2 regions of the Shewanella sp. GutCb genome follow, and region 1 is predicted to be linked to the other one. Evidence: riboswitches for the same ligand, from Rfam matches in the RefSeq annotation. Region 1 holds a riboswitch; the other holds the start of a gene.

Region 1 (10,449 bases):
GTACACCGTCCACCGAAAGAGCTTTAGAGATCATGTCTAAAGCATATGGTGAGTTAGGACAAGATAAGCTTAAAGAGCATGCACTTATGGTCATGAAAGCTAACTTTCCAAGCAATAAGTTACTCGCGAAACAGTAATTAATAACCGTGTTTTATGACTGGTTATAAAAAATAAAGGCCTCAAATGAGGCCTTTATTTTTTTTAATAGATTTACGAATGTTGGTAAACAAATCCACCATATAAGTATTTAGTTGCCTCTGCGCCTAATATCATCACTTTGTCACCCGTTTCTAATACGCCAGAATTGATCAGTCTAGAGAGGCTGACCCATATTGCCGCTGAGCCTAAATTACCCAGCCATTTAGCATCGTTAATAACACGACTAGGTTCAATGCTCAGCGCTTCAGCTAAGAGAGTATCAATATGACCGTTCGCTTGGTGAGGTAAAATAAAACGAAAGTCATCAAGATGGTGTCCATGAGACTGCAGAGCCGCTAATCCAAGTTCAAATAATTGGCTGCCCTGCTTCCTAACAGCCGCAGTATTATGGTGAAACCTCGCCATTTGCTTATTAGCAACATCATTAGAACCACCATCAAGATAAAAGCCAGCGTCTTTACCAACGCCGATATGACCTAAATAGATATCAGAAATAATCCCAGAGGCACCGTTTGCTTGCTCAATAGGGGCCAACACTACCGCTGCAGCACCATCTCCCATTTGCACATAATTGACTAACTGCTCTGTATCGATAAATCGATTATCCATATCAAAGAAGACCGACCCCGTCTCACAGCCCACTATCGCCACTGGTTGCTGATTAACAGCACAAAAGGCAGACGCGATCTGCAGACCATTGGCAAAACCGGTGCAGGCTTGGCGTAATTCTAAATAAGGACCATGGTATGCCTGTTTGTCTGCTATCCACGCAGCATTAGGAGGCACCTGAGTATGGGGTGTGCATGTATGGGAAAGCAGATAGTCTAGCTGCTCCATTTCAACGTTTGCCGCGGCAAGTGCCCCCTTTAACGCTTGTACACTCAGCTCGATACTCGTCGGTGACGGCGCACTGGTCGCGGTATCAAGATTGCGGGTTAAATGTCGCCCCTGTATGCCAATTCTGCGAGCAATTGCTTTAGCTTTTCTCGCAGTTAGTAAGCCACATTGATACTTGAGCTTTTCAAGCAGCAGTTCGTTACTAATGTTGGTATGAGGCAAAGCGTGAGCGATCCCTTTTAAACACAGCGAATGCTTTGCAAATTTTACCGCCATTTAGCCTCCAGTTTTTGATTAAGTCTATCCAAACAGACCCCCATTGACTCAAATGCATCGCCTTGAGTCTGCAGTAACGTCATCAAATCACCCACGACGTACTCATGCTGATGGGAAAATTGATTCAACGTTGCTCCAAGTGCTATCGCGTGTTTACGGCTAACGTAGACATGCTTTGCTTCATCTTTCTTAATGAGGCCACACAATTGAGAAAAGCGATGTTCCTCGCCTAAATGACAATGTTCAAACGCTTGCATAATATGGGTGACACAGGTATCTAATATGGCAATTCGGACAAAATGTTCACTGTAAGTACTCACCCGCCCCAGATGCGCATAAAAGCGTTTTGCTTTTCTTTGCACTTGAGTGAACTCGGGCAATTCACTCAATGAATGCGCTACCTGTTGCAGTGCAATATCATGACGATGCTCGTCGGCTTCGACATCTTGTAAGCAGACCACTAAAGAATGCTGCTGCTCTGCGGCTAAACGATTGATCTCACTGTTAAAAACTAACTGTGCCGACTGTTCACCGCACAGTAATAAGGGTAATAGGCGACTCATTGCATCTGTTTGAGTATCGCTAAATTGCACTGGCTTGTGTTGAGTATCTCCGAGCCAACACATGATCCGCTGACTATTTGCAGTCAAAGCTGTATTAGCCCCTGTAACAGGCTTAATCGGAAAACAGCGAGTAAGTACCTTAGTCTGCATGCTTTCTCCTTAATATCCAGCGCTGGTAAAGCACAGGTAACATCAAAACATCAAAGCCCCAAGCAAATAGCACCACCAAACAAGAGAGCAAACTCAGTTGTGAGATAGGCGCAAAATCAGACATTAACCCGATAGAAAACCCCAAGGCGATGGCAAGCGTGGTAAAGGTGATCACGGGTAAGACTTTGCTGAATGCATCCCACATCACAGTAGTGTCACTGTCACCGCAATCTTTACTGGGCAATCTAAGCATCAAATGCAAAGTATCGTCGACAATAACGCCCAGCATCATCCCCAATACAACCGCGGTACCGAGGCTGATAAAACCACCATTTAGTTGCCATAGAGCAAACACCCACAGTAAGGGTAAAAAATTAAGTAATAGTCCCATCAAGCCAAAGACTAACGAGCGTTTCAATATACTGAGCAGCGCCGCTAGCGCAAGTAACGCCACACCGAATGAAATCAGCATATTATTAGCATTGTCGATACTGAGATGGGCAAACAATAAATTACTGCCAAGAGACGGGCTGACATCAATATTTTGAGCATTGCTTGCTAACCAAGTATTCACTTTAGTTTCAAATACCACCAACTCCATCGCTGTCATTGGCACTAGATACAAGGTCACTAAGCTGGCATTCTTGCGCTTATTTAGTTCGCTTTGTAAGCGTAATTGCACGACTGATTTTTCAGTTAATAAACGCTTAAACTGGTTCTGCCCCATACCGGTACTTTTGATCCAATCACCCAGATGCTGAACCTTATTAACCTCAGGTTGTGCTTTTAGATAACGAGCAAATTTATAAATAAAAGCCAATTCAACTTTATCAAGCTGAGCACCTGCTTTACTACTAACAACATAGTGTTGTAAGTTGATCCCCGCAAAGTACTGTCGCATTTTTTGACTAGATACTGTGAAGGAGTTATTCGATTCGAAGTAACCTAAGGGGTCATCATTGAGGGTTAGCTTGGATACGCTTATCAGTGAGAGAACACTAAGCAATACAATCCCAAGTATTACAGCATTGGGTCTTTTTACATTATATTTGGCGAGTGATAGTACTGAACCAAAGTTCATTTCAGTCTGTTTAGTGGGCTTAGAAAAACCAGCAAAGTAGATTAATGTGGTTAGGCTTAATAGGTAATTACACAAAACCGCAAATGCTACCAATAAACCAAAGCTCTGTATGGGTGGCGATGGGCTAAACATTAATAAGCAGAAACCCAATATGGTAGTCAAGGTAGAGTAAAATAGTGGCGCTTGATTGACGCTAACGCTGTGCTCAAGTGCTTGAGTATTTGACTTACCTAAGTTGATTGCACGCCGCCAAGCAAAATAGAGATGAGATGCATACGCCAAAGCCAGTGTCACAATAATCACAGGGACAAAGGCGCTTATCGCAGCCAATGTTAGCTTTAACCAAGCCGCTATGCCTAAGGTCAAAATAAGGGTTATAACGCTATTAAGACATAACGCAGTAATCCACACTTTTTGCCTGATAAAAAGCGCTGCCATCAAAAAGATAATACCCAATAACGAGGGTGCAAACCAAAGTAAGTCATGACGTAGCACTTTGGCATATTGCCAATTTAAGGCATGCGTGCCGTTGAGATAACTATTTACATTCATTGGCAGCCAGAAAGCACTTGTTGCAGCATCGATTTCATCAAGTGTGCTCATCAACCACACACTGCGCGTAGCAAAGGATTTAGACTGTGCCTCGTTTAGTTTTAGCTGCAATAGTATGGCTTGGCCATTTTCCGATAAAACTGATGTTAGGCGTGGATGTTTTTTATAATTAAGTATCTTATCCGCGCTAGCATCACCTTGAAGAAACTGATTGTAGCCCTGAACACTTAATACATTTGGATTGCCTTTTAACTGTTCTATAAAGGTGAGAAGAGGTTCAGTAAGCTCCCCTTCTCGCCAATCTTGCTTACTTTCAAGTAGTAGCCATAATTGGTCGTGGCGTTCGAAACTATCGTTCATCTGGTTAAACGCTACAAACCGAGGATCGGTTGGTGAGAAGTAATCACTAAAGTTAACATCGAGGTTGAGTCTATGCAGACCTAACAAAGAGAGCAGGATCAACAAAATGATACTGACAAACAGTCCTAATGGATGGCGCTGAATAGTCCAAACAGTTCGAATGTGAAGCCCCAAACAATTTCTCCTCGTTGATCTTTTTCTCTGTATAAAGACAAGACCGTGGAAAGGCCTAATAAATTCACACAAATTTAACATTACTTCGTCGTAACGCTACCAAAGTGATCCATTGCAATGAATTGCTTAGTTCTGCAGCTAAACGCTGGATAATTCAACGTGCGAACAAAAGAAAGCACCATTTAGCAAAAAATAGTTGACTCAAATCAGTAAAAGCCTTTTAATAGCGCCGTTGCCCGAATAGCTCAGTCGGTAGAGCAGAGGATTGAAAATCCTCGTGTCCCTGGTTCGATTCCGGGTTCGGGCACCAATATTTAGTTTAGGTGTAGCAACATTTAGACCAGAGTCTAAGGCAAGTAAGACCTTAAGTACTCAACATGAAACCTCGCCTAGCGAGGTTTTTTTGCATCTGCCATTTGAAACACAACCAACCCAGCCTCAAAACCGGTATGCCGGACTCAGGTAGCGCTAGACTCACCACGAGCTGCAGATACAAAAAAGCCAGTCACCTTGATGACTGGCTTTATTTTACTTAGCTCTGGCTGAGCTTCTACTGCACGCTCTATTACAGCGCGTTGTAACTCACGCTGAAGAAGACTTCTTTTCCAGGGCTGAAGTAGTTTGCCACTGAGACAATCTCTTCATCAAACACATTATTGGCTTTTAAACGCAGCTGCCAATTATCAGTCACCTTATACCCTAGCCCCAGATCTAACTGATGATATGCGTCCAAGTATTGGTCGTAGCCTGCGTATCGCTTGCCTTGATAATGATAGTTAGCCAACAGATCAAAATCTTGCCATTGATAACTCAACGAATAGTTAAACTCATTCTCGCTACGGCCAGTAAGTGCCTTTTCAGTCGCTTTATCTTCAGTATCTAAATAGGTATACGCTAACTGATGCTCTAGGCCAAACAAGCCAAACTTAGTAAAAAATTCAGCGCCAGTGATTTCGGCATTGTTAACATTAGCAGGTTTCCAGATCTCCCAACCGTTATCGCCAATGATCCCCGTAGGAGCCCAAGCAATTAGGTTATCGATGTCGTTCTTGAAGAAGCTGACATAAGCTTGAACATCATTACGTCGATAGTTCAAGGTCATATCATAACTTTCAGATGTTTCTGACAACAGTTCAGGATTACCTGAACCAGGCCAGTACAGGTCATTAAACGTTGGCACCTTAAACGCTGTGCCGGTTGTCGCCGACAAACGCCATTGTTCAGTAAACTGGTAAGCCAGACTTAGGTTATAAGTCGTTTCGCTATCGACATTTTCTACGTCATCATAACGAACTGCGACTTCAGCAAGTAGCTTCTGCCATTGCTTCTCAACCAACAGATAAGCACCAACGATGTCGCGGTCATTTTGCGCGTAATCACCAAGCACGGCTTCATTTGACCAATCAACGCCACCGCTTAAGTTCAAGCCATTTCCAACGAGGTATTGATAGCTCCAATTCACTTGCTTACGCTTAGTTTCATATTTGGCAATTCCGGCAGCCACGTTATCACCACGGAAGTTCTCGTTATAATCTCGAGACTGGCTAAACGTCAACTTACTGGTATATTTTCCGCCAGTATATTGCGTACCTAAATTCCAAAGGTAATTGGCATAATCAGACTCATCCACACCACCACTGCCATAAATATCATCAAATTGATTGTTGCCTCTGTCGTATTGACCGCTCCAGAGTGCCTGCCACTGCTGGCTAAGTAATTGTGAACCTTTAAGTGATATAGAGGTACGGTCGTAACCATCAGCATCATTTTCAGATTCTGCACCGTCATAAACATCATAGCCATTTGATTGCTCACGACTTACAACTAGTGTGCTACTGCCCTCCCCGTGCTCCATTCCAAAACCAGCTGAGCCACGAAGATAATCATTAGTACCGTACTCAGCACCAACAAAGCCTTCGCCGCTTTTAAGTTGGCGAGTAAATATTTGAATCACGCCGCCAATGGCATCACTGCCCCAAACAGAGGCTCTAGGTCCTTTTAAGACTTCTATACGCTCAATATTTTCTGGCGATATGCTGTTGAAGCTAACCGAGCCAAGTGTCGCTGAGCCCACTTTGACACCATCAACAATAACTAAGACATGACTTGAGTTACTACCACGAATGCTAACTGAAGTGGTTTGACCCGCTCCACCATTACGCGTGACGCTTACGCCCGGCAGAATTTCTAAAACGTCTGCAATAGATTTGGGATTCAGACGCTCTATCTCTTCACGTTCAATGGTATTAATGACGGTAAGTTGCTGATCAGTCGTTCTGTCAAAACGTGCACCGGTGACAGTGATCGTTTCGTCAACGACAAGTTGTTGGCTGGATTCTGCTGCCAGTACAGGCAATGCAGTTAAGCTGAATACGCCGCTGATAAGCAACGCAATTTTAGATGGTTTGATACCCATTTGCCCTTGACTCCTAAAGGAAAACGGGGCAATGCGTCACGGAATGACAAATAGTTAAGCGCTAAAACTCCATCGCTACATTTGCACACTGCCGCACTTCGAGATCTGCCCGCCGAAATCATCGAAATCACTTTACAGGCCGGTCTCCGGACTTAGGTTCTATATCGATTTAAGTATCGATATGCGAATACAAGCTTTAATACGCCTGTCTCTCACCATTCACCGTTGCGGGGGCAGTGTCAGAATTTAACTGACTTCCCGATTATCCTTACTCAACATTTAAGCTGAAAGTTAAGGCACCAATAAAGTTGACTAGTTAGTTATTTTTAATTGTTGTTACACTGCAATAACCTTAGGTTACCGCTTTGTGCGCGCATTATAGACGTCTATACGGTTAAATGTCTAACTTATCAAAAAGCGATTTGTTCTAGCTTAGATTACAAATGTTCAACCGAGAAAATCTGCAGATAACGAAAAGGGGCCGGCTTAACCAAAAATGCTCGCTAATACTTTAGTTTGAGCCATTTATGTTTAACTCTAACAGTGACAAATGGCTCAAACGTAAGACGGGACGTATTATTTATAATTAAGACCTGATAATTGAAAAGCTAACCCCAGTACAAAAGTACGACTAAGCGCCTAATGCGTTAATTTAATTTGAAGGGCGTTATCGCAGACATGAACTCACGATAGTTAGCTCTTTCAACCGGTGCAGATGTTGAAGTGAACTCCTCCCCTCTCATAGACTTATGAATAAGGTACAGGTCATTTTCGCCTTTTACTGCAGTGTAATGGCCAATTTCACCTAAGTGTTCTAGCGCTTTATAAACGTTAGCTTGTAACCCATTAAGGTGCGTGTTGGGCATTCGAGTACAGCCCATAATGGCACTTGCCGTCTGATGGCCATCAATGAATTCGTCATCTACACGTTCATATAACACGTCGCCATAGCAGTTATCTCGATAAGCCTCCGCCATCGTATCGAGAAAATCGCTAGGCTCTATATTGGCAGACAAATCTTTAAAACCTTGAATACACACCATAGAAGACCAGTTTCGTAACTGTTCGTTTTTAGGTAAAAATTCAGCTGTAAACATGCCATCCTCTGACTGAGAAAAAGCTAATTTCCAATCATGTGGTAGGTAAAAACTCAGTTTTTGACTAAAAATAGGCAGGCGTTTGGCTATTTTGTCGATCGCCACATCTACATCGTCGGATGCATAAAGACTTTGCGAAAAACTGAAATAGAAAAGTACTGAATAGGAAACCCAGCACCGAAGCTGACTTGCTTTCATACCTTTACAATCCTTGTTTAGGGTATTAATTGCGCAACATTCTATCGTTTATCAACGTAAAGTGGTACATAAAAGAGGATTTTCAACAAAAATAATCGTTCGGTAGCATCACTGCCAGTAACTCTGCCGTTATGAGCAATGCCGGTTAAGCAGACTACGACCAAACTCCCCCCATTATCAGCCTAAATAGCAACGTCAGCCTCACCGCTAACACCGCCCAATAGCAATAAGTATGATTTAACCATGCCAAAAGCCAGCCATAAAAAAACCTAGTGCGAACACTAGGTTTATATCAGCGATAAAAAATTAACGCACCCGTTATCGGCGGTTGATAACACTCTGATTCAATACGCTGAGCATTTTTTCGGTATCATCCCAACCAATGCAAGCATCTGTGACGCTCTGACCATAACAAAGCGGTTCGCCTTCTACTGGATCTTGACGACCTTCAACCAAGTTACTTTCAACCATCACACCAAATATTGACGTATCACCCGCACTGACTTGGCCAGCAACATCATCAGCAACCGACATCTGCAATGCAAACTGCTTACAGCTATTAGCATGGCTAAAGTCGATCATTATATTGTTAGGTAGGCCGGCTTTATCTAACTGCTTATTTATTTCAACCACATGTGCAGCACTATAATTTGGCTCTTTACCACCGCGCAAAATGATATGGCAATCAGGGTTACCCTTAGTTTCAACAATCGCTGAATGACCGAATTTAGTCACCGATAAAAAATGGTGTGGAGCATTGGCTGCGCCAATCGCATCAATAGCGACTTTAATCGTGCCATCGGTGCCATTTTTAAATCCAACAGGGCTTGAAAGACCAGAAGCTAGCTCTCTATGTACCTGTGATTCCGTGGTACGTGCGCCAATGGCGCCCCAACACATTAAATCAGCAACATACTGTGGCGTGATCATATCAAGAAACTCACCCGCTGCAGGTAAGCCCATATCATTCAAGTCGAGCAATAGCTTGCGTGCTGTGCGCAGGCCATCATTTAACTTAAAGCTGTTATCCATGTTTGGATCGTTGATGAGACCTTTCCAGCCAACGGTAGTACGAGGCTTTTCAAAATAGACTCGCATAACGATCTCTAATTGATCTTTATATTGCTTACGTAACTCCACAAGACGTTTACCGTATTCAACCGCAGCAATAGGATCATGAATAGAGCATGGGCCAATAACCACTAATAAGCGATCATCTTTTTTAGCCAGAATATTGTGGATGCTTTCACGCGCATTAAATACGGTCGCTGATGCGTTCTCTGTTGCTGGAAATCGCTCCAAAATAGCAATTGGAGGTAACAACTCTTTAATCTTATTAATTCGAACATCATCATTTTTGTAATACATGGTAATACTGCGCTCCGTCTAGCGTGTGATATATGAAAACATAACTCTCAATTGCGATACTGAGTTCAATTTATCCCAGTATCTACTCACATTGCAATCAAGTTAGTAAAAATAACAATAAATAAATTTAACTACTTGTTTTAGATTGGTTTACTAAAAATAATCCGCACTAACTTCAGGCGCACAATCAGTATTTAACACTTAGTAAACATTATATAACTTATTCCTATTCGCAATAATGCATTCAAGGGCAGCACCACAACGCTAGACGCAGAGCAACTCCATGGTCTGTAGGATGATGACATCGCTTAAAGCGCTAAGATTGACAAAAGTAAGCAAAAATCCGATATGGTTGCGGCTGATAGCAGTTTGCATAGATAAATTTATAGCAATACCATTATGTGCATGCATACAGCTGGCTCAGTTTAGTCGTGACCTTGAATAGCATGCAGCTTTGATTGGTAGCGGCGCTTATTATTACTGTCATTGGTCAAGGCCAACGCTTTTTTCATGTTAGCTTCTGCTCTACGCTCGTCCCCCGTAGCCCAATAGGTTCTTGACAGTCCGAAGTAGAATTCATGGCGATAATCCGCTTTATCAATCGCACGTTGATACCAGTTCAATGCCGCTTGATACTCTTTATCAAAATACGCTTGTTGCGCCATACCATAGTAATAATACGGGTTACGAATACGAGCAAGTTCCAAGACTTTGTGCACTCCCGCCCATTCATCAAGCCTATCTTGCTCGGCTAAAATAATCGCGTAGTTATACAACGCATTCATATCGTCAGGGTTGATGTTCAACGCCAACTTATACAATGCTTCAGCTTCCGCATTTAATCCTCTATATCGATACAAAACAGCCAAGGTGTTGATAGCAGGTAAAAACTGATTATCCTGCTGTAAGCTTAATTTAAGCAAGCCGTAAGCTTTGTCATACTCCCCTTGCACCAGCGCTTCGGCAGCCACATTATTATAAAACATTGAAGCGACCATAGATTGGCTCACTCTACGTTTATCGTAGCCTTGCATAGCACGTTCGGGTAAAAAATCTATCTGGATAGCACCTGCAGAAACATTCAGTACATTGCCTCTTTCTTGCGGCAACAGTTTCAAATTAATGTGTCCATTCACTAGATAGAATCCCCCTTGCTTATCCCAAACGGGCGGGATATCAATCTCCTGATATTCGACTCTAATATCCAGTTCCTGGGCT
Region 2 (10,449 bases), on a different contig from region 1:
GGGAGATGGAATTAACGATGCCTTTACCCTGAATACACTTAAGCCCGGCTTCAATCACTTCCCACTTAGAGGAGTCGATCATGATCGGCACCCGTGATATGTCGGGCTCAGAGGCGATAAGGTTGAGGAATTTGTGCATCATCTCGGCACCATCGAGCATGCCTTCATCCATGTTGATATCGATGATCTGTGCGCCGCTCTCGACTTGCTCGCGGGCAACACTGAGGGCTTCTTCATATTCGCCAGTTTTAATCAGCCGCAAAAATTTGGCAGAACCAGTGACGTTGGTACGCTCACCGACGTTTAAAAACAGCGAGTTTTCATCAATGGTCAGCGGCTCAAGCCCTGATAAACGGCAAGCCACTGCGATGTCTGGTAGTACGCGGGCGTCATGCCTAATCACGGCATCACGGATAGCGCGGATATGCTCTGGCGTGCTGCCGCAGCAACCGCCAATAATGTTTAAAAAGCCCTCTTCAGCCCACTCTTCAATGACTTCTGCCATCTGCTCTGGGGTTTCATCGTAGCCGCCAAATTCGTTGGGTAGACCGGCATTAGGGTGCGCCGACACATAGCATTCAGAGATTTTTGATAGCTCTTCGACATAAGCGCGCAGCTCTTTTGGCCCTAATGCACAGTTAAGACCAATCGATAGTGGCTTAACATGGCGCAGTGAGTTGTAAAAGGCTTCGGTGGTTTGTCCGGTTAAGGTACGCCCTGATGCATCGGTGATGGTGCCTGAGATCATGATTGGCAGGCGGAAACCTTGAGTGTCGTATACGGTTTCAATGGCAAACAGTGCGGCTTTGGCGTTAAGGGTATCGAAAATGGTCTCAACCATAATGATATCCGCGCCGCCAGCGATGAGGGCATCTATCGATTCAACATAGGCTTCAACCAGCTCGTCAAAACTGACGTTACGGTAGCCGGGATCGTTGACATCGGGGCTGATTGAACAAGTGCGGTTGGTTGGGCCGAGTACACCCGCCACAAAACATTGGCGACCTGTTTCTGCTTCAACTTCATTGGCCGCTTCTCGGGCAAGGCGCGCTCCGGCTAAGTTTATCGCGGCTGAATGCTCCTGCATGTCGTAGTCAGCCATGGCAATACGGGTTGCATTGAAGGTATTGGTTTCAATGATGTCGGAGCCAGCCAATAAATAATCTTTATGGATCTGCTTAATCGCAGCTGACTGAGTGAGCACCAACATGTCATTGTTGCCCTTTACATCGCAATGCCAGTCTTTAAATGGTTCGCCGCGAAAGTCTTCCTCTTCAAATTTGCGATCTTGGATCATGGTGCCCATTGCACCATCAAGCAGCAGGATCTCTTGCTGTAATTTTTGGGTTAGCACCGCTAGCACTTTTTTAGCCGTGTCTTGAGTATGCGGGGCAGTTGTTGGGGTACGTGTTGCCATAGAATATTCCTACCAATTACAGAGTCGCAAAATATAAATTTCAGTAAACGTTGTCCGTGTTTATCAGTTAAGTATTTGCGATACTTGCGTGACATTATTTTGTTTGGACATTTATACGTATAGACGTCCATAATACGTGAGTCGATGTCAGAAGTGCAAGTACTAAAAGTTGATAGTTTTTCAGTGTGAATTGATGATATTTTTTATGTAAGTCACTGATAAATAAAATATGTGGAATATTTCAATGCAAAATACTAGAGTGGTTTTACTGCGGCACGGTGCTTGTGAAGGTGGTAATATTTTACGCGGTCATACCGACGTCATGCTGAATTTAGCCGGAAAAGAGCAGCTAAATAGGGCTATATCGAGGCTGTTAACAAGCAAAACCGGGGTCGCGGCGCAAAACAAGATAGCGGATCTGGTGGTCAGTTCGCCGCTATTGCGTTGTGCTTTACCCGCGAAGATATTTGCACAGCAGTACGGTATCGATTTTATTGAGCAGGCCGCTTTTATGGAGCTCAATTTTGGCGATTGGGATGGCCAATCTTTTAGCGCACTTTATCAGCAGTATAGTAGCGAGCTTGATGCTTATTGGGCTAACCCTTGGCAACATACTCCGCCCAATGGCGAGACGATGCAGGTCTTTGAAGCTAGAATTGATACTGCGTGGCGGTCACTCGTTGAGCAGCACCAAGGTAAGGTGATTGTATTAGTGACTCATGGCGGCGTGATCAGGCACTTAATGGCAAAATCGTTGCAATTAAAACAGTGCGCGGGGATCTACAGCGCGTTGAAACTGCCCTATGCCGCAACCGTGGTGATTGATGTATTGCATGATGGCGAGCAACGGCACTTAAGCCTTAATTGGGGGCTGGAATAGCGACTTATATGGGATAAGTTTGATGCAATAGCATGGAAATTGAGCCATCAGCCAAATAGTAATTGATCAAGTTCAATTACTATTTGGGTGAGCGTGGTAAACTGCGTGATACTCGCGTAAAAATACGCTAGAGAACACACTTATTAAGTGGGTCATTAAGAACGAGTCATCAAGTTAGGTGCTTAACCGCATCAATTGGGAACCGGTAGTTTAAGCAATACAAGCTAATAGTCCGGACTGTACCCGCAACTGTATGAGCGCTAGAGCAATATTTTAGCCCTCAAGTCAGATACCAGCCTAACTTTTGATAGATAAGCACTTCACACTAGATAACAACTTGAGCGGGCGTCTCAAGGGAGTTTATTCAATAATGTTTTATGGTTTATTCAATGTCTAAGCAGGCATTAGAAACAGTACTGGCAGTGAGCGGTTTAGGCTGGCAGTTAAATGGCCAAGCCATTTTGTCTGACATCAATTTTAGTTTAGCGAAAGGGCAGATGCTGGGCATTATTGGCCCTAATGGCGCGGGTAAGTCGAGTCTGCTGCGCTGCCTATATCGTTTTATTAAACCGACCACTGGCCACATTCAGCTGTTTGGTGAAGATATCTCTGTGTTATCTGCCAAAGCATTTGCCAAGCAAATTGCCGTGGTGCTGCAAGACATGCCACATCACTTTGAGATGACAACCACTCAGTTGGTTAGCCTCGGGTTAACACCGCATAAGGGCGCCTTTGAATTTACCAATGCCAGCGATCGCCAAGTGGTGACGCAGGCGCTGGTTAAAGTCGGCTTAACGCATAAAGCGCATCAAGCGTATGAAAGCCTATCTGGCGGTGAAAAGCAGCGTGCATTAATTGCTCGTGCAATAGTACAGCGACCACAACTGCTTATATTAGATGAGCCCACCAATCACCTCGATATTCGTTATCAAATCCAAACATTAGAGCTACTGCACACGCTTAATATTACCGTGATCACCTCTATTCATGATCTCAATTTAGCGAGTGCGCTTTGCGATGAGTTATTGCTGCTTGATAAGGGCCGCTGCTTGGCAAAAGGGACGCCCAAAGCGGTGTTGACTGAACAACGTATTGGTGAGGTATTTGATGTGTGCTGCGAAGTTAAAGCCCATCCGCAACATGGTAATCCTTTGATTAGTTACTTTTATGGTTATACCCGCAGTGACGTTATATCGGCCGCTGAAGCAAAAGCCGTTGCGAGTGCAGTGACTCATTCAGTGACCGTAGATAAAGGAACAACTGATGCCTAGGTCATTAGGAGTGGCTCCGCAGGCGACGGGTTGGAAACAGCCACTTGATGTATTGCTGCTGTCTGGCTTGCTGTTGCTGGGGTTAATCACCCCGTTCGCGGCAACCAGTTTTGGCGCCGCAAGTATTACCAGTGGCGATGTGTTGCAGGTCTTCAGCCATAAGATTTTTGGAATGGGTGGCTCCATGGGCGTGACCGAACGCATTGTGTGGGAACTGAGATTACCGCGAGTAATATTGGCGTTTATTGCGGGGGCAGGATTGTCGATTGCCGGCAGCGTACTGCAAACCGTGACCCGTAATCCGTTAGCCGACCCCTATCTATTTGGCATCTCTTCTGGCGCATCATTTGGCGCGGTAGTGGTACTAACCCTTTTTAGTCAGAGCATATTGTGGCTGAGCTTGCCGTTGGGCGCATTTATCGGCGCTAGCCTGTCGGTATTAATGGTGCTCAGTTTATGTGGCCGCAATTTAACGACTCAGGTTGAGCGTATGCTGCTCTCTGGGGTGGCGATATCCTTTATGTTTGGCGCGATGGCGAGTCTGTTGCTGTATTTTTCAAGCCCTCAAGCTGCCGCTTCGGTGCTGTTTTGGAGCTTAGGCAGCTTTGCTAAAGCCAGTTGGTTTGGATTGATATTACCGGCGATTATTGTGTCGGTATGTACTGTGATTATTCTGCTTTTTAAACGTCAAATTGTGGCGATGCGTGCGGGGGATGAAACCGCGCATACGTTAGGGATTAACGTAGGACGATTGCGTTTATCGATGTTGCTACTGTGTTCACTCATCACCGCCATTTTAGTCGCCAATTGTGGTGGCATTGGTTTTATCGGTTTGATGGTGCCACACACAGTACGATTACTGTTTCCAGGAAGATATCCGCTATTGCTTACCGCCGCGGTTGGCGGATTATTTATGGTGTGGGTTGATGTATTAGCGCGGACTTTATTGAGTTACCAAGAGCTACCAGTGGGCATTATCACCTCGGTGATGGGTAGCGTATTTTTCCTATTTATTTTAGGCGGCCGCAGTGCAAAGCGGATTTAAGCTGGGCCGTTGTATTAATTTGTCCTTGTTCGGGATGATGGGAGTATAAGATTAGATGTTTAATATTAAGCCATTGAGTGCAGAATTTGATGCCGAAATTCAACACAAGATTGACACGAAAACCAAGCCCCTTGGCGCGCTTGGTGATCTAGAGGCGCTTGCATTACAGATTGCAAAAGTGCTCGGTAAAGATAGTCCCAGCATCACTAATCCTAAGTTGATTGTATTTGCAGCCGACCACGGTATTGCTAATTCTGGTGTATCGATAGCGCCAAGTGAAGTGACCTGCCAAATGGTGAGAAACTTTATGGCCGGCGGCGCCGCGATAAATGTATTTACTCGCCAAGTGGGCCTAGATCTTGAGGTGATTGACTGTGGCGTTTTACAGCCATTTGATCGCGACAGCGGTGTTATTGATCAACGTTTAGGTGCGGGAACTGGGCCTATCCATAAACGTGCAGCCATGACGCTTGGCGCCGTGAAGCAAGGCTTTGACATGGCGACGGCGCGTATTCAGCTGCACCATGAAAATGGCTGTAACTTAATTGCGCTGGGCGAGATGGGGATAGGTAACACCTCTTCTGCAGCCGCGATTATGTCGGTGTTAACCGGAATTCCGGCGGCTGAATGTGTAGGGCGTGGTACTGGGATTGATGCGTCGACATTTAAACGCAAGCAGATGCTCGTTGAGCAAGCGATGCTATTACATCACAGCGAGCTTGACGATCCAATGCAGGTGTTGGCTTGTATCGGTGGCTTTGAAATTGTGCAGATGACGGGGGCAATTTTGGCCGCAGCCGAGCGGAGTATGCTGGTGGTTATTGACGGCTTTATAGCCTCTGCGGCGGCATTAGTGGCGATTAATATCAATGCTGCTTGCCGCGATTATATGATCTTCTCTCATCAATCAGACGAGAAGGGCCACTACTTAATGCTGGAGTGTATGCAGGCCAAACCCTTGCTCAAATTGGGCATGAAATTGGGCGAAGGCACCGGCGCAGCATTAGCGTTCCCATTGATCCAAGCGGCTGCAAATTTTTACAACGAAATGGCCAGCTTTGAAGAAGCAGGGATAGAGATTTAAAAGCGGAAAAAGCTGAGACGGTACAGGCTGAGACGGTGATAATCGATTAAGAGCCGATTTAAAGCCGGATAGTGCTGAGACGGTACGAGCAGAGACGGAACAGGCTGAGACGGTACGAGCTGAGACGGTACAAGCTGAGATGGTACAAGCTGAGACGGTACAAGCTGAGACGGTACAGGCTGAGATGGTACAAGCTGAGATGGTACAAGCTGAGATGGTACAGGCTGAGACGGTGATAATCGATTAAGAGCCGATTTAAAGCCGGATAGTGCTGAGACGGTACAGGCTGAGACGATTCAAGATTTTTAGGTCTTTCTCGGCTCTTCCCCGTCTTTGCTTTTATCGGCTCTTATTCTGCTCTCAACCGTCTTCTAACCGGCTTTTAATCTATTACTTTAAGGATATTTCTAAATGCAGCCTTGGCTCAAACAGCTTAATCTGTTTTTTATCGCGATGGGGTTCTTTACTCGGATCCCGATGCCAAAATGGATTGAGGTAGATGCAGATAAACTCAATCAAGCCAGTCGCTATTTTGGATTGGTGGGTACCTTAATTGGGGGACTGAGCGCGTTAGTTTATAGCGTGATGCTCTATTGGGTGTCACCGACGATTGCGATTGTATTTGCCATGATTGCTAGCGTCTTGCTAACGGGTGGGTTTCATGAAGATGGTTTAGCCGATAGCGCCGATGGTTTAGGTGGCGGCTGGACGGTTGAAGCAAAACTGAGCATCATGAAAGACTCTCGCTTAGGCAGTTACGGTGCGTTAGCACTGGTATTGGCATTGTTACTCAAGTGGCAATTGCTCAGCGAATTAGCGTTATTTTCCCCTAGCAGTGTCAGCTTAGCGTTGATTATCGGTCATACCCTGAGCCGAGTCACTGCGGCCAGTTTAATATATTCAGAGCAGTACGTTTCTGAAGATGCCAGCAGTAAAAGCAAGCCGTTGGCCATGCATCAAGGCGTTAATGAGTTATCGATTTTATTAGCTAGCGGCGCAGTATTGCTGCTGCTCTTAACGCTGATGCAAGCAATTGTGATTGTTTCCGGTCTATTTATTGTGCGATTTGCCTTGGCGGGATGGTTTAGAAAGCAGATTGGCGGTTATACCGGCGATACCCTCGGCGCTACGCAGCAGATAGCTGAGCTGGCTTGTTATCTGCTGCTGTTAATTTTAGGAGTGTCTTGGTGATCCATTTGGTTTTGGGTGGTGCCCGCAGCGGCAAAAGCCGCTTTGCTGAATCACTCGTGATTCGGCGTCTAGCGGAGAGTCAAAATGGCGCTGAGTTAGAGTGTCTCTATTTTGCGACCGCTGAGGCGCTCGACAGTGAGATGAGCGAACGTATCGCTCAGCATCAATCTCAGCGTAATAACCATGCCATAACGTGGCGCACGATTGAGTCGCCATTGGCGCTTTCGGCGGCATTAACAGCCAATGTAAAGGTCAATAGTATTGTGTTAGTTGACTGCTTAACGCTGTGGCTGACGAATCATTTACTGCAATCGTCTAGCGATTGGCAAACGACTAAAACTGAATTTTTACAAGCTATTGCCGCGCTATCTGCAGAGGTTATTTTAGTCAGTAACGAAGTGGGCTGCGGTATTGTGCCCATGGGCGAGATCAGTCGTCGCTTTGTTGATGAAGCGGGTTGGCTGCATCAAGATATTGCTGCTATTGCAGATAAAGTCACTTTGGTAACAGCGGGTTTACCGCTGAGTCTGAAAGGCTAAAGGAGAAGTGTTGTGGCGACGTTAGATAACAATAATAACAATAAAAAAGCCAAAGTATTAATGGTGCAAGGGACGACGTCCGATGCGGGTAAAAGTACCTTGGTCGCAGGTTTGTGCCGTTTGTTTGTTAGAGCTGGGCATAAGGTTGCCCCATTTAAGCCGCAAAACATGGCGCTTAATAGCGCAGTGACAATCGATGGCGGCGAAATTGGCCGCGCGCAAGCATTGCAAGCGGTGGCCTGTAGACTAGAGCCTCAAATCGATTTTAACCCGGTATTGTTAAAACCCAGTTCAGATACTGGTTCGCAAGTGATTGTGCACGGTAAAGCCTTAATGAAGATGGAGGCGCAGGACTACTTTGGCAAAAATGCCGACGGTTATCGGGTCAAAGCGATGGCTGCGGTTAAGCAGTCGTTTCAGCGCTTATGTGATGATTACGAAGTGGTGTTTGTCGAGGGCGCTGGCAGTCCGGCTGAGATCAATCTGCGCGAAGGCGATATCGCCAATATGGGCTTTGCCGAAGAAGTTGATTGCCCAGTGATTATTATTGCTGATATCGATAAAGGCGGTGTGTTTGCACACTTAGTGGGAACATTGGCGCTATTAAGTGAATCAGAACAGGCTCGGGTGAAAGGCTTTGTTATCAACCGATTTCGCGGCGATATTAGCTTGTTGCAATCGGGCTTAGATTGGCTGGAAGATTACACCAAAAAGCCGGTGTTGGGAGTTCTGCCATATTTGCACGATCTGCATTTAGATGCCGAAGATGCGCTAATCGCAGCGCCAGAAAAGAGCGCTCAAACAAGATTAAAAGTACTGGTGCTAGTGTTGCCTCGCATCAGTAACCACACCGACTTTGACCCATTACGACTCAACCCCCAGATCGATTTCAATTATGTGTCACTGCAAACTCAATCTCAAAGCCAATCGCAGAAAAATGACCATACGGCCCACTCATGTTTACCGCCTGCTGATTTAATCATTATTCCAGGCAGTAAGAATGTGCGCGCCGATCTCGACTTTATTCGAGAGCAAGGTTGGGACAGTGAACTAGAAAAGCACCTACGTTATGGCGGCAAGGTGTTGGGCATTTGTGGTGGTTATCAAATGCTAGGGCATTTGATTGATGACCCTGATGGCGTTGAAGGCAGTATTGGCTGCTCTGAAGGCTTAGGTTTACTGCCGCTGGTGACTGAACTGACCAATGATAAAGTGCTGCTGCAAGTTGAAGGCGTGTTGTCGCTGCTTGAACAGCAAGTGGAGGTCAAGGGATATGAAATTCACTGTGGTCGCTCTAAACCGCTAATGACATTGGAGCAGCCATTAACGCTAACGCGGCGAGTCAATGACGCTGAACAAACCCAGCCTCAGCGTTGGCAGAGTGAAGGTATGTTATCTGCTGATAATCAAATTCTTGGCACCTATATGCACGGTTTATTTGATTCACCTGCAGCTTGCCAACTGCTACTGCAATGGGCGGGGATGCAAGATGCCAACAGCATTGATGTTGACCAGATAAGAGAGCAGCAGCTGAACCGTTTAGCCGACGTACTAGAGCAACATTTAGATGTTGATGCGTTGACTGATATTTGGCATTAGCGGTATTTGAACACCGCAGAAATAAACAGTATTGAACATCAAAATTCACTTTTTAATTAACACTATGTGCAAATGAAAATGCACAAGTAACCCTATGCACAAGGATATGTAATGAGCGATTCAAACGAGCCTGAAAGCGGCGAAAATAAGTCCGTAGAAAAGATTAAAGCAGAGCGTCACAAAGCGCGTCAGCAACGCCTTAAAGAGGGTGTTGATGCCAAAATAGCTAAAGCTCAAGAGGAGAAAGGTATTCTTCTGGTGCTAACCGGTAACGGTAAAGGTAAATCGACTTCAGGGTTTGGCACCGTAGCACGCGCCGTGGGTCATGGAAAAAAAGCGGCTATAGTACAGTTTATTAAAGGCAACTGGGAGTGCGGTGAACGTACCTTGCTAGAAGGCGCTGGCGTCGACTTTCATGTAATGGGAACCGGCTTTACTTGGGAAACCCAAGACAAAGAAAAAGACACCGCAGCCGCAGTGAAAGCATGGGACCAAGCTGAAAAGTTACTGCAAGATGAAAGCATAGATTTGGTCATGTTAGATGAACTGACCTACATGGTGAGCTACCACTATTTAGACGTGGAACGGGTGATTAAAGCGTTACAAAATCGCCCTAAAATGCAGCATGTCATCGTGACGGGCAGAGCCTGCCACCGAGCGATTATAGAGATAGCCGATACCGTGAGCGAAGTGCAGCCGATAAAGCATGCGTTTGATGCAGGCATCAAAGCCCAACCCGGCTTCGATTACTAAATTTAGGTTTGAAGCAGGAAAAGCAAAAACGATTAGAAGCAGGTTAAGAGCCGATTAGAAGCCGGAAAATCTAAGACGGTTAAGAGTCGATTAGAAGCAGATTTGAAGCCGGAAAAGCTAAGGCGATAGAAAGTCGATGAGAAGCAGATTTGAGGCCGGAAAAGCTAAGATGATAGAAAGCCGATGAAAATACTTTGTATTTTTCATCTTTGCCGTTATCGGCTCTTCCGTCTTGGCTAGTATCGTCTTAGCTTTAACCGGCTTTAACCGGCTTTAATCAGTTTTAACCTATATTTAAAAGGATTTTATGAACATCTTGTCTAAATTTTTATTAGCGGTTGTGGCTGGAGTATGTGTATCCACTGCTGCGTTATCAACGGTATCGGTTGCCTATGCTGCGGATTCTGAGCCAGCTAAACGCATTGTGGCATTATCGCCACATGCGGTTGAGATGCTGTATGCCATTGGTGCTGGGGAGTCGATATTGGCGACCACAGATCATGCCGACTATCCAGAAGCGGCGTTACAAATCCCTCGTATTGGTGGCTATTATGGTATTCAAATTGAGCGGGTGCTTGAGCTAAACCCTGACTTGGTTGTGGTGTGGCAAGACGGTAATAAAGCGGAAGATATTGAGCGTATCAAAGAGCTGGGTTTCAAGGTGTTTAAT

Evidence for each region. Region 1 has a riboswitch for cobalamin ahead of CXF86_RS03310 (TonB-dependent receptor domain-containing protein). Riboswitches for the same ligand answer to the same signal wherever they lie in the genome.
Region 2: another riboswitch for cobalamin. It lies ahead of CXF86_RS00995 (ABC transporter ATP-binding protein); the one in region 1 lies ahead of CXF86_RS03310 (TonB-dependent receptor domain-containing protein).

What each region holds. Positions count from the first base shown of each region.
Region 1 is NZ_PJBL01000003.1:6,899-17,347, forward strand. It holds gene CXF86_RS03285 (outer membrane protein assembly factor BamD) at 1-137, shown strand, start outside; gene CXF86_RS03290 (3-oxoacyl-ACP synthase III family protein) at 211-1,272, opposite strand; gene CXF86_RS03295 (hypothetical protein) at 1,263-1,985, opposite strand; gene CXF86_RS03300 (efflux RND transporter permease subunit) at 1,975-4,152, opposite strand; tRNA gene CXF86_RS03305 (tRNA-Phe) at 4,387-4,462, shown strand; gene CXF86_RS03310 (TonB-dependent receptor domain-containing protein) at 4,718-6,568, opposite strand; cobalamin riboswitch at 6,688-6,887, opposite strand; gene CXF86_RS03315 (hypothetical protein) at 7,216-7,863, opposite strand; gene aroG (3-deoxy-7-phosphoheptulonate synthase AroG) at 8,182-9,231, opposite strand; gene CXF86_RS03325 (tetratricopeptide repeat protein) at 9,657-10,449, opposite strand, start outside.
Region 2 is NZ_PJBL01000001.1:222,530-232,978, forward strand. It holds gene metH (methionine synthase) at 1-1,417, opposite strand, end outside; gene CXF86_RS00990 (histidine phosphatase family protein) at 1,662-2,297, shown strand; cobalamin riboswitch at 2,457-2,613, shown strand; gene CXF86_RS00995 (ABC transporter ATP-binding protein) at 2,687-3,568, shown strand; gene CXF86_RS01000 (FecCD family ABC transporter permease) at 3,561-4,613, shown strand; gene cobT (nicotinate-nucleotide--dimethylbenzimidazole phosphoribosyltransferase) at 4,669-5,697, shown strand; gene CXF86_RS01010 (adenosylcobinamide-GDP ribazoletransferase) at 6,109-6,888, shown strand; gene cobU (bifunctional adenosylcobinamide kinase/adenosylcobinamide-phosphate guanylyltransferase) at 6,885-7,427, shown strand; gene CXF86_RS01020 (cobyric acid synthase) at 7,488-9,026, shown strand; gene cobO (cob(I)yrinic acid a,c-diamide adenosyltransferase) at 9,138-9,779, shown strand; gene CXF86_RS01030 (cobalamin-binding protein) at 10,201-10,449, shown strand, end outside.